One region of the Streptomyces sp. NPDC028331 genome, then DNA from elsewhere that is predicted to be linked to it. Evidence: riboswitches for the same ligand, from Rfam matches in the RefSeq annotation. Region 1 holds a riboswitch; each other region holds the start of a gene.
The links. A riboswitch is a leader RNA that binds a small molecule or an ion and turns the genes downstream of it on or off. The one in region 1 is predicted to bind cobalamin.
Positions count from the first base shown of each region.

Region 2: linked by a shared signal. The riboswitch ahead of nicT (Nickel transporter NicT) and the one ahead of ACZ4SW_RS04310 (cobalamin biosynthesis protein) in region 1 are both predicted to bind cobalamin.
Region 3: linked by a shared signal. The riboswitch ahead of ACZ4SW_RS27810 (ABC transporter substrate-binding protein) and the one ahead of ACZ4SW_RS04310 (cobalamin biosynthesis protein) in region 1 are both predicted to bind cobalamin.

Region 1 is NZ_JBVHTR010000003.1:50,610-55,565, reverse strand. It holds gene ACZ4SW_RS04315 (cobyric acid synthase) at 1-1,495, opposite strand, end outside; gene ACZ4SW_RS04310 (cobalamin biosynthesis protein) at 1,492-2,448, opposite strand; cobalamin riboswitch at 2,549-2,689, opposite strand; gene ACZ4SW_RS04305 (hypothetical protein) at 2,947-3,255, shown strand; gene ACZ4SW_RS04300 (hypothetical protein) at 3,341-3,556, opposite strand; gene ACZ4SW_RS04295 (inorganic phosphate transporter) at 3,570-4,880, opposite strand.
Region 2 is NZ_JBVHTR010000009.1:74,309-79,264, reverse strand. It holds partial or broken gene ACZ4SW_RS15650 (hypothetical protein) at 174-353, shown strand; gene ACZ4SW_RS15645 (TOBE domain-containing protein) at 379-777, opposite strand; gene ACZ4SW_RS15640 (hypothetical protein) at 939-1,526, shown strand; gene ACZ4SW_RS15635 (YcnI family copper-binding membrane protein) at 1,567-2,343, shown strand; gene nicT (Nickel transporter NicT) at 2,366-3,469, opposite strand; cobalamin riboswitch at 3,498-3,707, opposite strand; gene ACZ4SW_RS15625 (ArsR/SmtB family transcription factor) at 3,798-4,145, shown strand; gene ACZ4SW_RS15620 (hypothetical protein) at 4,187-4,956, opposite strand, start outside.
Region 3 is NZ_JBVHTR010000022.1:17,123-22,078, forward strand. It holds gene ACZ4SW_RS27805 (FecCD family ABC transporter permease) at 1-585, opposite strand, end outside; gene ACZ4SW_RS27810 (ABC transporter substrate-binding protein) at 656-1,573, opposite strand; cobalamin riboswitch at 1,777-1,930, opposite strand; gene ACZ4SW_RS27815 (AAA family ATPase) at 2,113-2,637, opposite strand; gene ACZ4SW_RS27820 (hypothetical protein) at 2,727-3,173, shown strand; partial or broken gene ACZ4SW_RS27825 (serine dehydratase beta chain) at 3,290-3,505, opposite strand; gene ACZ4SW_RS27830 (sarcosine oxidase subunit gamma) at 3,502-4,098, opposite strand; partial or broken gene ACZ4SW_RS27835 (sarcosine oxidase subunit delta family protein) at 4,088-4,956, opposite strand, start outside.

The DNA.
Region 1 (4,956 bases):
CCGGGGGGATGAAAGGCAGTCCTTGCGGCGCGCCCGACTCGATGAGCCGCCACAGCGCGTCCGTGTCCGCGTGCTGTTCGATCAGGTCGCCGAGCCGGTCGAGCTGCTCCTCGCGCAGCGCGGCGAACGAGGTGTCGGCGGCCGGCACGAAGCGGCGGCCCGCGGCGGCCGCCACCTCGCGCAGGAAGGCCCGCCGGAAGCCGTCCGACTCCAGGGAGCCGTGCCAGTGGGTGCCCCAGGTCTGCCCGACCCGGCAGCCGTCCAGGAAGGGGGTGCCGCCGGTGATGTCGGCGACCCCGTGATGGATCTCGTACCCCTCGACGGGCTCGCCGAGGGCTTCCCCCGCCGGCCGGGTCAGCGTCTTCTCCCGCGCGAACCGCACCCGCACGGGCAGCACCCCGAGCCCGTCCACATGCCCCCTGCGGCTCTCCACCTCGTCCTCGATGTGCTCGCCGAGGATCTGGAAGCCGCCGCAGACGCCGAGGATCGGCCGCCCTTCCGCGGCCCTTCGGACGAGGGCGTCCGCGAGACCGCGCTCGCGCAGCCACTCCAGGGCGCGAACGGTGCCCCGGGTCCCCGGGATCACCACGAGGTCGGCGTCCGCCAGTTCCTCCGGCCGGTCCACGAACCGGACCACCACACCCGGCTCGGCGGCCAGCGCGTCCACGTCCGTGAAGTTCGACATGAGGGGAATCGCGCAGACGGCGACGCGCAGCACGTCCTCGCCGACGGGCGCGGTCACCTCGGACTCGCGGACCGCCCCCCGCAGGGACACCCTGAGTCCGTCCTCCTCGTCGATCCCGAGCCCGTGCCGGAAGGGCAGGACGCCGTAGGTGCGCCGCCCGGTGAGGTCCCGCAGCATGTCGAGGCCCGGTTCCAGCAGGCTGACGTCCCCGCGGAACTTGTTCACCAGGAACCCGGCGACGAGTTCCTGGTCCTCGGGCGACAGCAGCGCGACGGTCCCGAAGAAGGAGGCGAAGACACCCCCGCGGTCGATGTCGCCGACGACGAGGACGGGCAGCTTGGCGTTGCGGGCGATCCCCATGTTCACGATGTCGGTACGCCGCAGGTTGATCTCCGCCGGACTGCCGGCCCCCTCACAGATCACCGCGTCATACGTGCCCCGCAGCTCGGCCAGGCAGTCCAGCACGGTGCCGAGGAGCTGCTGCTGCCGCCCTCCGTGGTACCCGCGCGCGCTCAGCTCGCCGACCGGTTTGCCCAGCAGCACGACCTGGCTGCTCTGCTCGCCGCCCGGCTTGAGCAGCACGGGGTTCATCAGCGCGGTCGGCTCGATGCGGCACGCCTGGGCCTGCATGGCCTGCGCCCGCCCGATCTCGGCGCCCTCGCGCGTGACGAAGGAGTTGAGGGACATGTTCTGCGCCTTGAACGGCGCGACCTCGACCCCCTGCCGTACGAGCCAGCGGCAGATCCCGGCGGTGACGACGGACTTGCCGGCGTCGGAGGTGGTACCGGCGACGAGGAGTCCGCCGCTCATGACGTCCGTCCCTTCGCGAGAAGCCTTCGGGCCGCCAGGCGCCCGGCGACCGTGATGCCGAGCGCCAGCCCGCTCACGCGCCGGGAGAGCCGTACGGCCCGCTCGATGTCGTCCGTACGGACGGCGCGCCCCGCCGCGTTGAGCACGGGCCGGTGCTCCACGCGCCCCCCGTACGAGAGCGTCCCGCCCAGCCGCACGCCGAGGGCGCCCGCGAACGACGCCTCCACGGGGCCTGCGTTGGGGCTCGGGTGCTTCGCGGCGTCGGAACGCCAGGCCCGCACCGCGCCCCGCGGGTCGGGGCCCGCCAGTGCCGCGAGAATGGCGGTGAGCCGTGCCCCCGGCCAGCCCGCGACGTCGTCGAGGCGGGCCGAGGCCCATCCGTAGCGCCGGTAGCGGGGCGACTTGTGGCCGACCATGGCGTCGAGCGTGTTGACGGCGCGGAAACCCGCGAGGCCGGGCACCCCGGCGACGGCTCCCCAGGTGAGCGCGCCCACGACGGCGTCGGAGGTGTTCTCGGCGACGGACTCGACGACCGCCCGGGCGATCCCGTCCGCGTCCAGCGCTTGCGGATCCCGCCCGCACAGATGCGGCAGCCGGGCGCGCGCGGCCTCGACGTCCCCCGCTTCGAGGGCGCGCCCGATGGCCCGGGCCTCCCGGGCGAGCGACGTGCCTCCGACCACGGCCCAGGTGGCGGCGGCGGTCAGGGCCGTGGCGGCGGTACGGGAGGGGCGTACGGCGGACGAGGCGAGCGCCGCCAGCGTCACGGCGCCCCCGGCGCACACGGCGGTGTGCAGCGCGCCCCAGCCGCGGTGGTCCCGCCACAGCACCCGCTCCACGGCCGCCGCCGCCCGCCCGAACGCGGCGACCGGATGCCCGCGGCGAGGATCGCCCAGCAGGAGGTCACCGAGGAGTCCGGCGGCGGCGCCGTACGCGAAGACGCGATCGGCACCCATCGGCTCAGCCGACCGTGGGGTCGGTCAGGGCCCGGTGACAGAACCTCAATCGGCAGCCGCGCATGGCGATATGTCCTCACTCAGGGTGTCCACGCCCTGGTTCGACGAGACCGGCGGCGAGAGTTCCTGGCTCCCGGGGACCTCTTCCCCGGTGACAGTGGCGGGACCGCGCCGGACTCGCACCGGCTTCCTCTCCTGCCGCCGTACTGGCTCCGGCAGTCCACCACGCGCCCAGAACAGCCGTCAACTTGCTCTTGACCTGCGGTGCTGCGGTGTGCTGAGTTCCACACCGCTGAAATCACGTCAGTCACCCGAATCGGTGCTTTCGTGGCGAAGTGGCGGTCGCAGGGGGCGCGTTCCGGCGCATGACGCGAAACGGCGCACCGGCCCGGTGCTCGTCTTTCGCCGCCCGGCGGGGTGTGCTTTGCTGGCGGGACTCGAGAAACCCGGCAGTGGACGGCGTCCGAGCGAACCGTCCGGAGGACGGGAGGGACCCGCATGGGGGACAGGGCCAAGGAATTCTCGTCCGGCGCGGGAGGTCCCCACGCGCCGCACCCTTCGCTGGCGGCAGCGGCTCCGCTGGCGCTCTTCTCGCTGACGACGGGGATGTTCGCGGTCGGAATCGGTGCGCTGGCGGCACTGCTGGTGCCCGGAACCCCGGCGCGGGCCCTGGTCTGGCTGGTGGTCACCATCGCGGCCGCCACCTGCGCGGGGCTGTGGTGGGGCCTCACCCCGGTCACGGAGCGCCTGCGCGTACTGGGCCGGGCGAGGGCGGCCGTCCGGCAACGGGACTCGCGGACCCCTTGACCGCGGGGGCGGCCCTTTGAGCCCGGGGACGTGAGAAGCCCCCGCAGCACACCGCTGCGGGGGCGACTGCGGACTGCTCCCGCCGTCAGGCGACGATCAGGTGGATCCCGTACGCGACCGCCGCCGCGCACGCCGCGAAGCAGGCGTAGGCGCCGGTGGCCGCCAGGGCGGCCGTGCCGCCCCGGGCCGAGTCCTTCTTGGTGAGGCCGACGACGCCCAGGGTGAACAGGCCCACCAGGGCCACGGTGACCGCGAGGCTGACGCCGAAGACGGAGCCGAGGGCTGCCCAGTCGATCTTCATGAGTGGTGATTCCTTAAACCGTGGCGGCGGGAGCCGGCTCGGCGGAGGTGCCGGAGTCCGGGGCCGGGATGGTGGTCTGCAGGTCGGTGGTGGCGTCCGTGTCCGCCACGACGGTGCCGGGCGCCTCGACGGTGACCTCGGGGGCGTCGGCCGTGGTGACCGGACCCGCCGGGGGCGGGATGACCGCGGCGATCGCCGCGGTGACGACACCCGCGGGCTCCGTCTCGACGTCGTTGACGTTGTCGACCGTGACCGGCTTGCGGCGGGACAGGGTCCAGATGACGCCGGCGCCGGCGACCAGCAGTACGCCGGTGGTGGCCGTGCCCCAGGTGCCCTGCTTGGTGAGGAGTTCGGCGCCCGCGCCGACCAGGCCGGCCGCCGGGAGCGTCAGAACCCACGCGGCGAGCATCCGGGTCGCGGTGGACCAGCGGACCACGCCGCCCTTGCGGCCGAGGCCCGCGCCCATGACGGCGCCGGAGCACACCTGGGTGGTGGAGAGGGAGAAGCCGAGGTGCGAGGAGGCGAGGATCGCGGTCGCCGCGCTGGTCTGGGCGGCGAAGCCCTGCTGCGGCGCCAGGTCCGTCAGGCCCTTGCCGAGGGTGCGGATGATGCGCCAGCCGCCCAGGTAGGTGCCGAGCGCGATGGCCAGGCCGGCCGAGACGATGACCCAGGTGGGAGGGTTCGAGCCGGGGGCGATGACGCCGCCGGTGACCAGGGCCAGCGTGATGATGCCCATCGTCTTCTGCGCGTCGTTCGTGCCGTGGGCCAGGGAGACCAGGCCGGCCGAGGCGATCGACCCGGCGCGGTAGCCCTTCGCGGTCGCCTTGTCGTCGGCGCGGCTGCCGATCACGTACGACAGGCGGGTGGCGAGCATCGAGGCGAGGCCCGCCACGACCGGCGCGGCGACCGCGGGGATCAGGACCTTGGTGACGATCGTCGAGCCGTTCACCGCGGACCAGCCCGCGGAGGTGACGGCGGCACCGATCAGACCGCCGAAGAGGGCGTGGGAGGAGCTGGAGGGCAGACCGAGGAGCCAGGTCAGCAGGTTCCACAGGATGGCGCCCACCAGGGCCGCGAAGATCACTTCGACGCGTATGCCCTGTTCGTTGATGATGCCGCCGGAAATGGTCTTGGCGACCTCTACGGAGAGGAAGGCGCCGAGGAGGTTCAGCGCGGCGGACATCGCCACCGCCGTCTTGGGCCTCAGGGCGCCGGTCGAGATGGTGGTCGCCATCGCGTTGGCTGTGTCGTGGAAACCGTTCGTGAAGTCGAACACGAGAGCGGTGACGATCACGATTCCGAGGAGGAGCGTGATGTGTTCCATTTACCCAGGCTTCTGTGGGAGGTCAGTGGCTGTTGGACCGTAGGCAACCTGGGTGAACAGAAGATGAACTGAGACG
Region 2 (4,956 bases), on a different contig from region 1:
CACTCCCTCTGAACGTCCGGGAGGGACCACGCACCCCTCCGCGATGTGCCGATCATACCGACGCAGATGCCAACCGGAAGGGCCCTGTGCCATCGCATGAGCCGCGTGATCGGCCGACGAGGCTGGCAGGTGCGTTTGCGTGAGGGGCCGCGCGGGTGCCGTCGCCCGGGAGGTGGGCCGAGATCGACCCGGACTTCGGCCGTGCGCCCGTGCCGCCGGCGGCCGTCGTCGACGACGCCCCGCTCGACCGGTCCGGACCCCGGCTCGTGCTGCCCCAGGACCGATGCGGGGCGCGGTACGTCAGCGGCATCAGCGCGATACGGGTGGACGGCGGCTACGGCCCGTGGGCGTGAGCGCCCGACCGGCGGGGCCGCCGGGTCAGGCCCGGTCGATGTGGACGTTCGTCGACTTTACCCGGGCGGTGGCCTCCATACCGACTTCCAGGCCCAGTTCCTCCACGGCCTCCCGGGTCAGCAGGGAGACCAGGCGGTGGGGGCCCGCCTGGATCTCCACCTGGGCGGCCACGTCGCCCAGCTTCACGGCGGTGACGATGCCCGGGAAGGCGTTGCGGACCGAGGTGTACGAGGGCGCGTCCTCCTCACCGGTGCCGCCGCGCGCCAACTCCACCGAGAACGCCGCCAGGTCCCTGCCGTCGATGACCCGCCGCCCGCTCTCGTCGCGCCGGGTCGCCACCCGCCCCGCGTCCGCCCACCGCCGTGCGGTGTCCGGGCTCACCCCGAGCAGCCGGGCGGCCTGGCCGATTGTGTAGGACTGCATGCGCGCCACGATAGGCGCCCGCGCCACCGGCGCCGGGGCGGCCCCGAACGCCGATGACCGCTTCCGGCCGGTCGTGATCCGCACCGACGGCGTGGAGACCGACACCACGGAAGCCCCGAAAAGCGGTCGTCGCGCAGGCGTGCATGGCAGGATCCCACCCCATGGACGTGTCCTGGGCGGTACGGAGCCTGCGCGCGGCGGTGTTCGCCGTCGTGTGCGTGCTGCTCGCCGTCGGCGGACACACGCTGGCCACCGGCGCGGTGCCGCCGGTGTGGGTGGACGCGGCCGGGTTCCTGCCCGTGTTCACCGCCGCCGCCGCGCTCGCCGGGCGGGAGCGCTCGCTGACCGGCATCACCCTCGCCATGCTCCTCGTGCAGGGCGGGTTCCACCTCGGCTTCGCGGCGGCCGAGCCGACGCGGATGGCGATGAGCATGCCGGGCATGGCGCAGGGCATGCGCATGGCCGTCCCGCCGCACGCCATGACCTCGCACGCCGTCGCCGCGCACCTGGCCGCCGCCCTGCTGGCCTCCTGGTGCCTGCGGCGCGGCGAGGCCGCCCTGTGGTCGGTGCTGCGCAAGGCCGCCGCCCTCGTCCCGCGCCTCGCCGTCCGGTGGTGTACGGCACCGCTGCCCGCGTACGTCAGGCCGCCGCGCCCGTACGCCCGACGACGCCGCCTCCCGGGGCAGGCGCTGCTCCGCCACGCGCTGTACCGGCGCGGCCCGCCCCCGGCGGCCCCGTACACCGTCTGAACCCCCCAACACCGAACGCACGTACGGAGCTTGCCCACCCATGTCCCTGACGCGTACCACCCTGCGCCGCGCCACCACCGTCGCCGCGCTCGCCGCCGCCGGTGTCCTCACCACGGCCGGAGCCGCCTTCGCACACGTCACCGTCCACCCCGAGAGCTACCCCAAGGGCGCCACGGACGGCGTGCTCACCTTCCGGGTGCCCAATGAGGAGGACACCGCCGCGACCACCAAGGTGCAGGTCTTCCTGCCCACCGACCACCCGGTCCTGGGCGTGCTGGTCACCCCGCAGGACGGCTGGACGGCGCAGGTGACCACCACCAAGCTCAAGACACCGGTCAAGACGGACGACGGCACCATCACCGACGCGGTCTCCCAGATCACCTGGACCGGCGGCCGCATCCGGCACGGCCAGTACCAGGACTTCAACGTGGCCTTCGGTCAACTCCCGGACAACACGGACAAGTTGACGTTCAAGACGCTGCAGACCTACTCCGACGGAAACGTCGTCCGCTGGATCGAGGAGGCCCAGAAGGGGCAGGACGAGCCGGAGAACCCGGCGCCGGTGCTCAAGCTGACCGCCCAGGGCACGGCGGAGGGCGGCGGTTCCACCGCGGCTGAAGCCGGCACCGAGGAGAAGCCGAGCGCCGCCACGACGAAGGCCGCCGCCACCAGTGACTCCACCGCCCGGGGGCTCGGCATCGCCGGTCTGGTCGTCGGCGTGCTCGGGCTGGCCGCCGCGGGCTTCTCCCTCGCCCGCGGCCGCACCGCCGGATCCTCCGAATCCACCGGCTCCTCCGGCACCTCCGCGTCCGAGTGACCGGGGCCCCGCCCCGTCGGCGTCACCCGCCGTCGGCGGGGCGGGGGGCCCAGCGCTCCTCGACCTTCGCCAGCCGCCAGTACGCGAGGGCCGCCGCCCACACCACGACGAACAGCCCGACGATGACGAAGCCCACGTTGTCGAGGTCGAGCCCGGCGATCCAGCCCGTCACCGCGTCGTGCAGGTCGAGCTTGTCGTGCAGCACTCCGACCAGCTCGATCGTGCCGATCAGGAAGGCCACCGCGATCGACAGACCGGTGATGGTGAGGTTGTAGAACACCTTGCGCACCGGGTTGGAGAACGCCCACTGGTAGGCGAAGTTCATGAACGTGCCGTCGAGGGTGTCGAACAGGCTCATCCCGGCCGCGAACAGCAGCGGCAGGCACAGGACGGCGTACCAGGGCAGCCCGGCCGCCGCCCCGCTGCCCGCCATCACCATCAGCGTGACCTCGGTCGCCGTGTCGAAGCCCAGGCCGAACAGGAAACCGAGCGGGAACATCTGCCCGGGGCGGCTGATGGACCTGGTGAGGCGGCCCAGGATGCGGTTCATGAACCCCCGGGAGTCCAGGTGCTGTTCGAGCTCCGTCTCGTCGTACGCCCCCGCCCGCATCGCCCGGAACACCCGCAGGATGCCCACCAGCGCCACCAGGTTGAGGGCCGCGATGAGGTAGAGGAACGAGCCGGAGATCGTCGTGCCCAGCACCCCGAGCACCTGGTGCGTACGGGAGTCGTCGTTCATCAGCCGACCGGCCAGCCGGGTGCCCCCGGCGATCAGCGCGGCGAGCACCACCACCACGCTGGAGTGCCCGAGCGCGAACCAGAACCCGACCGACACCGGGCGCTTGCCGTCCGCCATCAGCTTGCGGGTGGTGTTGTCGATGGCGGCGATGTGGTCGGCGTCGAAGGCGTGCCGCATGCCCAGGGTGTAGGCGGTGACGCCGAGTCCGACGCCGAACGCCTTGGAGCCGACCTGGTAGTGCTCGGGCGCGACCAGCAGGAACAGCACCCCGAACGCCGCCACGTGCAGGGCCGCGACCACCGCCAGCAGTCCGGCGGTCCGCAGGGTGTCCTCGCGCCGCCAACGGAAGGAGGCGGCCTTGGGCAGGGCAGGGTCGGTCAGGGTCATGCGGTCACGCTCCAGCACCTCGTGGATCACTTCGTGAGATGCCGTGGCCGGTCTCCTGGCTGACGGATCACCGCGCCCGCCCCAACCTTCCCGGCCGACGTGCAGCCAGTGGCGCCACCCGCTGGAGGCGGGCGGCACGGGACGGGAACTCCCCGATCACAGTGGCGAGGGCCGCTCCGGCCTGAGCCCCTGGGGGCTTTCACCGGTCTTCCCGAACACCACGGCCCGCCCACCTTAGGGCCGGCCCCGGAACGCCTGCAAGACTGCACAGTTGCGCAGGTATTCCGGGGTATCGAAGATCACACAGCGGACCTGGGAGAATGTGCGCATGCATCTCGTCCCCGCCGACCGCGCCGGCAGGCGCACCATCGACGGCCACCGGGTCTGCGAGGCCATCGAGGCCATCGGCGCCCCCGAGGCCGTACGCACCTGGGCCGAACGCTTCTCGCTGCTGGCCGACCCCGGCCGGCTCGCCCTGCTGCTGGCCCTGCACCGGGCGGGCCCGCTCGCCGTCTCCGATCTCGCGGTGGCCACCGGCATGAACGACCCGGCCGTCTCGCAGGCGCTGCGGCTGCTGCGGACGGCCGAGGTGGTGACGGGTGAGAAGGAGGGGCGGATCGTCCGTTACCGGGTGACCGATCCCGTGGTGAACGAGCTGCTGAAGCAAGTCACCTGACGAACTCTCACCTCAACGCTCCCTCACCCCACCCTTGGTCCTCACTTCTTGGGTGAGGGCTTGGACTTGACCTTGTGCTGCGCCAGGTGGATGTCCTGGCTCGACAGCGTCAGCGGCGACCCGGTGAAGGCGCGCAGCCGGACCCGGGCGCCCTTCTTGGGGACGGCGAAGCCCTTGCCCGGCGCCTGGATCCGGTAGGTGGCGGTGGCGTGGGCACCGACGGACGACGGGCCCTGGAGCACCTTCCACCAAAGGCTCATGCCCTGGCCGGTGGTCACCATGAAGTGGGGCTGGACGGCGGAGTCACCGGTGTTGTCCACACGGACGGTGAGCGTCTTGACGGTCGCGGCCTTCCGGGTGGAGCCGATGGCCTGCATGCGCAGCGGCGGTTCCCCGGTCGCCGCGAGCGTCACGGCCAGCAGAGCCGGTACCACCAGGGCTCCGGCCAGCACCATGCGGGCCGTCCGCCGGCCGTGCAGCAGCCGCGGCTGCCAGGCGGTGGCGAACGCGGAGGACGGCACGGTGACGGCGGCCGCCAGCCACAGCGGCGTCATCAGCAGGTAGTAGCCGTCCTGCGAACGGGTCGCCAGGAAGAACGCGCACCAGGGCAGCACCGTCGCCGCCGGGCCCAGCCGCCGCACGAACAGCACGAACAGCGCCAGCAGACCCGCCAGCAGCAGCATGCTCGCGTGCGAGTACCAGCTCAGGCGGTCGCTGCCGTCGGTGAAGTACAGGGAGATGTCGACCAGGCCCTGGCCGTGGATGATGGCGCCCTGGGTGATCGGCAGCGCGATGCCCTCGAGCCAGGTGC
Region 3 (4,956 bases), on a different contig from region 1:
CGCCGTGTAGGGCAGGATCTCCACCGTCTGGTGCCATGTGGCGGCGGACAGGGAGCCCAGCAGCCAGGAGTAGACCTGCTGGATGTCCTGGCTGGAGCGCTGGAGGACGTAGGTCTGGACGGCGGTCAGGAACATCGAGACCGCCAGTCCGGCGAGCAGGAGTGTCGAGGTGCCCGGCCCGCCCGCCACGCCGGCCAGGTAGGCGATGGTGACCCCGGCCAGCGACCCGACGAACGCGGCCACGGGCACGGCCGCCGGTGCCGTACCGCCCAGGGAGACGATGGCGACCGTCGCGCCGAGGCCGGCACCCGCCGACGCGCCCAGCAGCGAGGAGTCGACCAGGGGGTTGCGGAACACGCCCTGGTAGCCCGCGCCGGCGAGCGAGAGCGCGCCGCCGACCACCGCTGCGAGCACCACGCGTGGCAGCCGGATCTGGAAGAGCACGGCACTCTCCAGCGGGCTGAGCCCCGAGGGCAGATGGACCCACGGCACCCGGTCCAGCAACGCGGTGGCCGTCGCCAGCGGACTGACGGCCGCCGCCCCCGCCATCGCACCGACAAGCACCGCGGCGGCGAGGAAAGCCACCGCGATTCCGTAGACCCGCACGGTGCGAGAGCGCGTTCCGACCCTGCTCACAGCCACTGCCCGCCTCGCGTCACCGGGCGGAGGCCTTCTGGACCGCCTGCGCGATCTGCGCGACCAGTTGGGGCAGACGCGGGCCCCAGCGGGAGGCGACGTCAGCGTCCAGGCTGATGATCCTCTTGTTCTTCACCGCCGGAATCCCCGACCAGCCGGGCCGGGCCGCGACGATCGCAGGGGTCTGCCCGCCGTCGGACGACCCGTCCGAGAGGAATATCAACTGCGGCTGCGCCGAGACGATGTACTCCTGGGCCAGCTCGGGATATCCGCCGTCGGAGGCCTTGTCCGCCTTGTCGGCGATGTTCTTCAGGCCGAACAGGGATGCTATCTGTCCGACGAAGGTCGAGGAGGTCACCGAGTAGTAGGGGCTGGCACCCAGCTCCCAGTAGTAGCTCAGGTTCGCATGGTCGGAGCCGGCCTGCTTGACCGTGGCGGCTATCGCGGACTTCATACCGGCGACGGATCGTGCGGCCTGCGCTGCGTGGCCGGTGGCCCGGCCGAGCTGCTCGATCTGGCGGTAGGCGTCGTCGATTGTCGCCGCCGCAGGCTCGATCAGCACGGGCACGTCCAGCTTGCGCAGTCCGGCGACCAGTCCGCCGGAATCCTGCGAGGCGACGACCAGGTCCGGGTCGTACTTCACGATCGCCTCGATGTTCGGGGTCAGTCCGCTGAGACTGGTGACTGGCGCGCCGGCCGGATGGTCGGAGTTCGCGTCCACCGCGACGACCTGCTTGCCTGCGCCGATGGCGTACAGGTCCTCGGTCGCGGTCGGTGAGAGCGACACGATGCGCCGCGGTCGGCTCTTGACGGTGACCTTGCCGTTCGCCGGAGTCACCGTCACGGGGAACGACGCGGCGGCGGACGATCCGGATGCCGAAGCGGTCGACGCGGCGGTGCCGGAGCTCTTGGAGCTGCAGCCGGCGACGAAAGCCACGGCCGCGATCAGGGCGGTTGCCGCCGACAGGGCGTGGACGAGCGGCTTGCGCCGACGAGGCCGAAGCCGGACAGGTCGCCGAAGCCGAGCAGGTTGGTGTGCCATGCGGCACTTCCTCCCGAAAGCACGGGAAGAAGCCAATCCGTCGACGGGCCGCGTCGAACGCGCGCCGACGGAGACGGATCGCCCTTCCCACGAGGGTCGATGTCGTAGCGCGGCAGGAGGCGACCTGGCTTGGGCCCTGGTTGAGGCGGCCCTCACAGTTGCGGGACAGCGCCGGACTGGCCCGCATGGCACGGGCGTCACCGGCTTCGCTGCCTGACGCGCTGCCGGAAAACCTGCATGACCATGCAGATTTCCGACCGCCGCACACTAGCACGTCGGCCGCTTTCCGGACCGACGCGGTGTCGGGAGGGCAAGCCGCTGCCCGGCGGCTTCAAGCTCGGCATCAACCCCGGACTGGTCGACGCCCACGGCCCGACCGGCCACATAGCAGGCTTGTTGTCATGTACGAGGTTTGACGCCGGAAGGTCGTTCTCTCACCTCTTGACGGCCTCTACGATCTGCTGGGCAGCCTGGGCGGGTGTGAGGTGTGTGGTGTCGACGACCTCCGCTTCGGCGTGCAGCCACGTTCGGGCCGCCTCCGCGTAGGGCTCGAGGTATTGGAGACGGAACGGGGAGTTGGGGCCAAGAACGGTGTCGCGCGCGATGCGCCCGCGGAGGGTCTCCTGGTCGGCATGGAGGACGAAGTGCCGGACGGGAATGGCGTGCTGGGCAAGGCCCGAGCTGATCTCGCGCCAGTACTGCTCGACCAGGATCGTCATGGGCATCACCAGGATGCCGCCGGTGTAGTCGAGGACGCGTCGGGCGGTCTCGACCACGAGGGGCCGCCACGGCGGCCAGTGCTGGAAGTTGTCCGTCGCGGGCAGTCCCGGCTTGATGTCCATGAGTGTCTCGCCGACTTTCTCGGCGTCGAACACCCGTGAGTCCGGGAGCATCCGCTGCACGAGCGCACTGGTCGTCGTCTTGCCGGCGCCGTGGGTGCCGTTGAGCCATACGATCACGAGAATCGAGGCTAGCCCCGACGGGCCGCGGGTGACCGATGGTCTGCGGAAGAAACACGTGTGACAAGCCGAATGCCTCGTTGGCGACAATGACGCTGCCTCAACCGGTCGGGCCGGGATCGTTCTCCTACTATCTGTTCGCCCTGCACGGCGGTGAGGGCACGGACTCCCGCCTGCGCTTCTGGCAGGGTCTGCGCGAGGACTCCGAGCGAGATCCGGAGTGGATGGCCCGGTACTTCAGCCCGTTCACCCTCTACCAGCCGGCCGAGGGCAAGGGCCTGATCATGTGGGGCAGGTCGGAGACGGCGGGCAGGTTCTACTGGCTCGCCGACAGCACGGCCGACCCCGCCACCTGGCCGCTGGTCGCATGGCTGGAATACGGTGAGCAGTGGCACCAGCTCGCCATGTCCGTCCCCGAGTTCATCTACCGGACGATCGCGGACGCCGGGTTCCAGCCGTTCACGGTCGCGGATCCCCAATTCCCCGCGGCCTTCTATCCCGCGGAGGACAAGGCGCCGCACGAGCGACCGGAGTGAGGCGGCGGCCGACCGGCCGACCGCGACCGCGTACCGGGAACGAGCGACCGGGCCCCGCCATCGCGGCGGGGCCCGGTCCTTTGCCGCAATCCGCGCCGTTGCGCGGGGTTCGGCCAGAGCCCCTGCAAGACGACCCCGGGTTGGCCCGCCGGCCCGTGCCCGGTGGCGCCCAGCGAGCCGAACAGCTCGACACGTACGTGGCTCGTCTCCTCCAGCAGGCCGTCCTGCTCCAGGGCGTACGCGAAGGAGTGCGCAGCACGCATGGGGCCGACGGTGTGGGAGCTGGAGGGGCCGATGCCGACCTTGAACATGTCGAAGACGCTGATGCTCATCCGGTGCTTCCCCGGTACTCCGTGCAGGCGTCGAGCAGCCAGGTGGCGAGGTAGGACGCGAACGAGGCGCGCACCAGCAGCCAGACGCTGGACGCTCCTTCTCCTCGCACCACGAGGGTGACCGGCGCCTGGGCCAGCAGCGTGGTCGGGCAGGAACCGACGGGTGTCACCCGGGGATCCAGATCGATGGCACAACCGTGCGCCAGTACCTTGCGGACGAGGTGCCCCGACAGGGCCAGCGTGGTGCGCTGCGCGGAGACGTCGGTGACGGTGGCGAAGTCGTCCTCACCGATGGCCGAACGCAGCCGAGTGAGAAGGTCCTGCCGCCGGCCGTCGGGAGCCACCAGCAGCCATTCGTCCGGGCCCATCCACAGTGCCTTGACGTCGCCCGACATCTCGGCGCGCACCGGGCCCGGCAGCGTGATGTCGAGGCAGGCCTCGACGGCCTTCGCCGCAGGACTGCCGGGCTCCACCCGCAGGGTGAGCTGGGTCAGGAAGGGCAGTTCCCGCACCTGCAGACCGGTCGGCAACTGCGCGAAGCTGTCGTGCCATGCGGCCAGGGGGCTGAAGCGGGTGGGCGTCTCAACCGTCACGGCGAGTTCCCTCCTTGTCGAAGAGCACGGGGTCGGTCACGGTGACGGGGACGGTCCGGCCGTCCAGGGGGACGTAGAGGGTTTCGCCGATGCGCTGGGTCCCCGAGCGCACCAGAGCCAGGGCGAACGTCCGTTGCAGGGCGTCGCTGCGGTAGCTGGAGGTGACGTGGCCCAGCATGGGGACCGGTGGCTCCGGAATGCTGCTGGTGGCGATGATCTGGGCGCCTTCCGGCAGCAGGACCCGCTCGTCGGCCGGCAGCAGACCCACCAGTTGCTTGCGGTCGTCGCGCTGGTTCTCCGCACGGGCGAAGGACCGCTTGCCGATGAAGTCCGGCTTCTTCTTGGACACGACCCATGACATGCCCAGGTCCTGCGGGGTGACGGTGCCGTCGGTGTCCTGCCCGATGATCGGGTAGGCCTTCTCCGCGCGCAGCACGTGCATGGTCTCGGTGCCGTACGGGGTGATGCCGAACGGGCTGCCGGCCGCGTGGAGGGCCTTCCACACCGTGATGCCGTACCAGGCGGGCACGTTGATCTCGTAGGCGAGTTCGCCGGAGAAGCTGATGCGGCACACGCGCGCCGACACGCCGGCGACCGTGGTGTCCTGCCAGGACATGAAGGGGAAGGCGTCGTTACTGACGTCCAGGTCCGGGGCCACCAGGGCCAGTACGTCGCGGGAGCGGGGGCCGACCAGGGGGATCGTCACCCAGTGCTCGGTGACGGAGGTGAGGTGCACGCGCAGGTCGGGCCACTCCGTCTGCAGCCACTCCTCCATCCATTCGAGGATCTTGGCCGCGTTGCCGGTGGTCGTGGTCAGCAGGAACTCCTGCTCGGCCACCCGGATCACGGTGCCGTCGT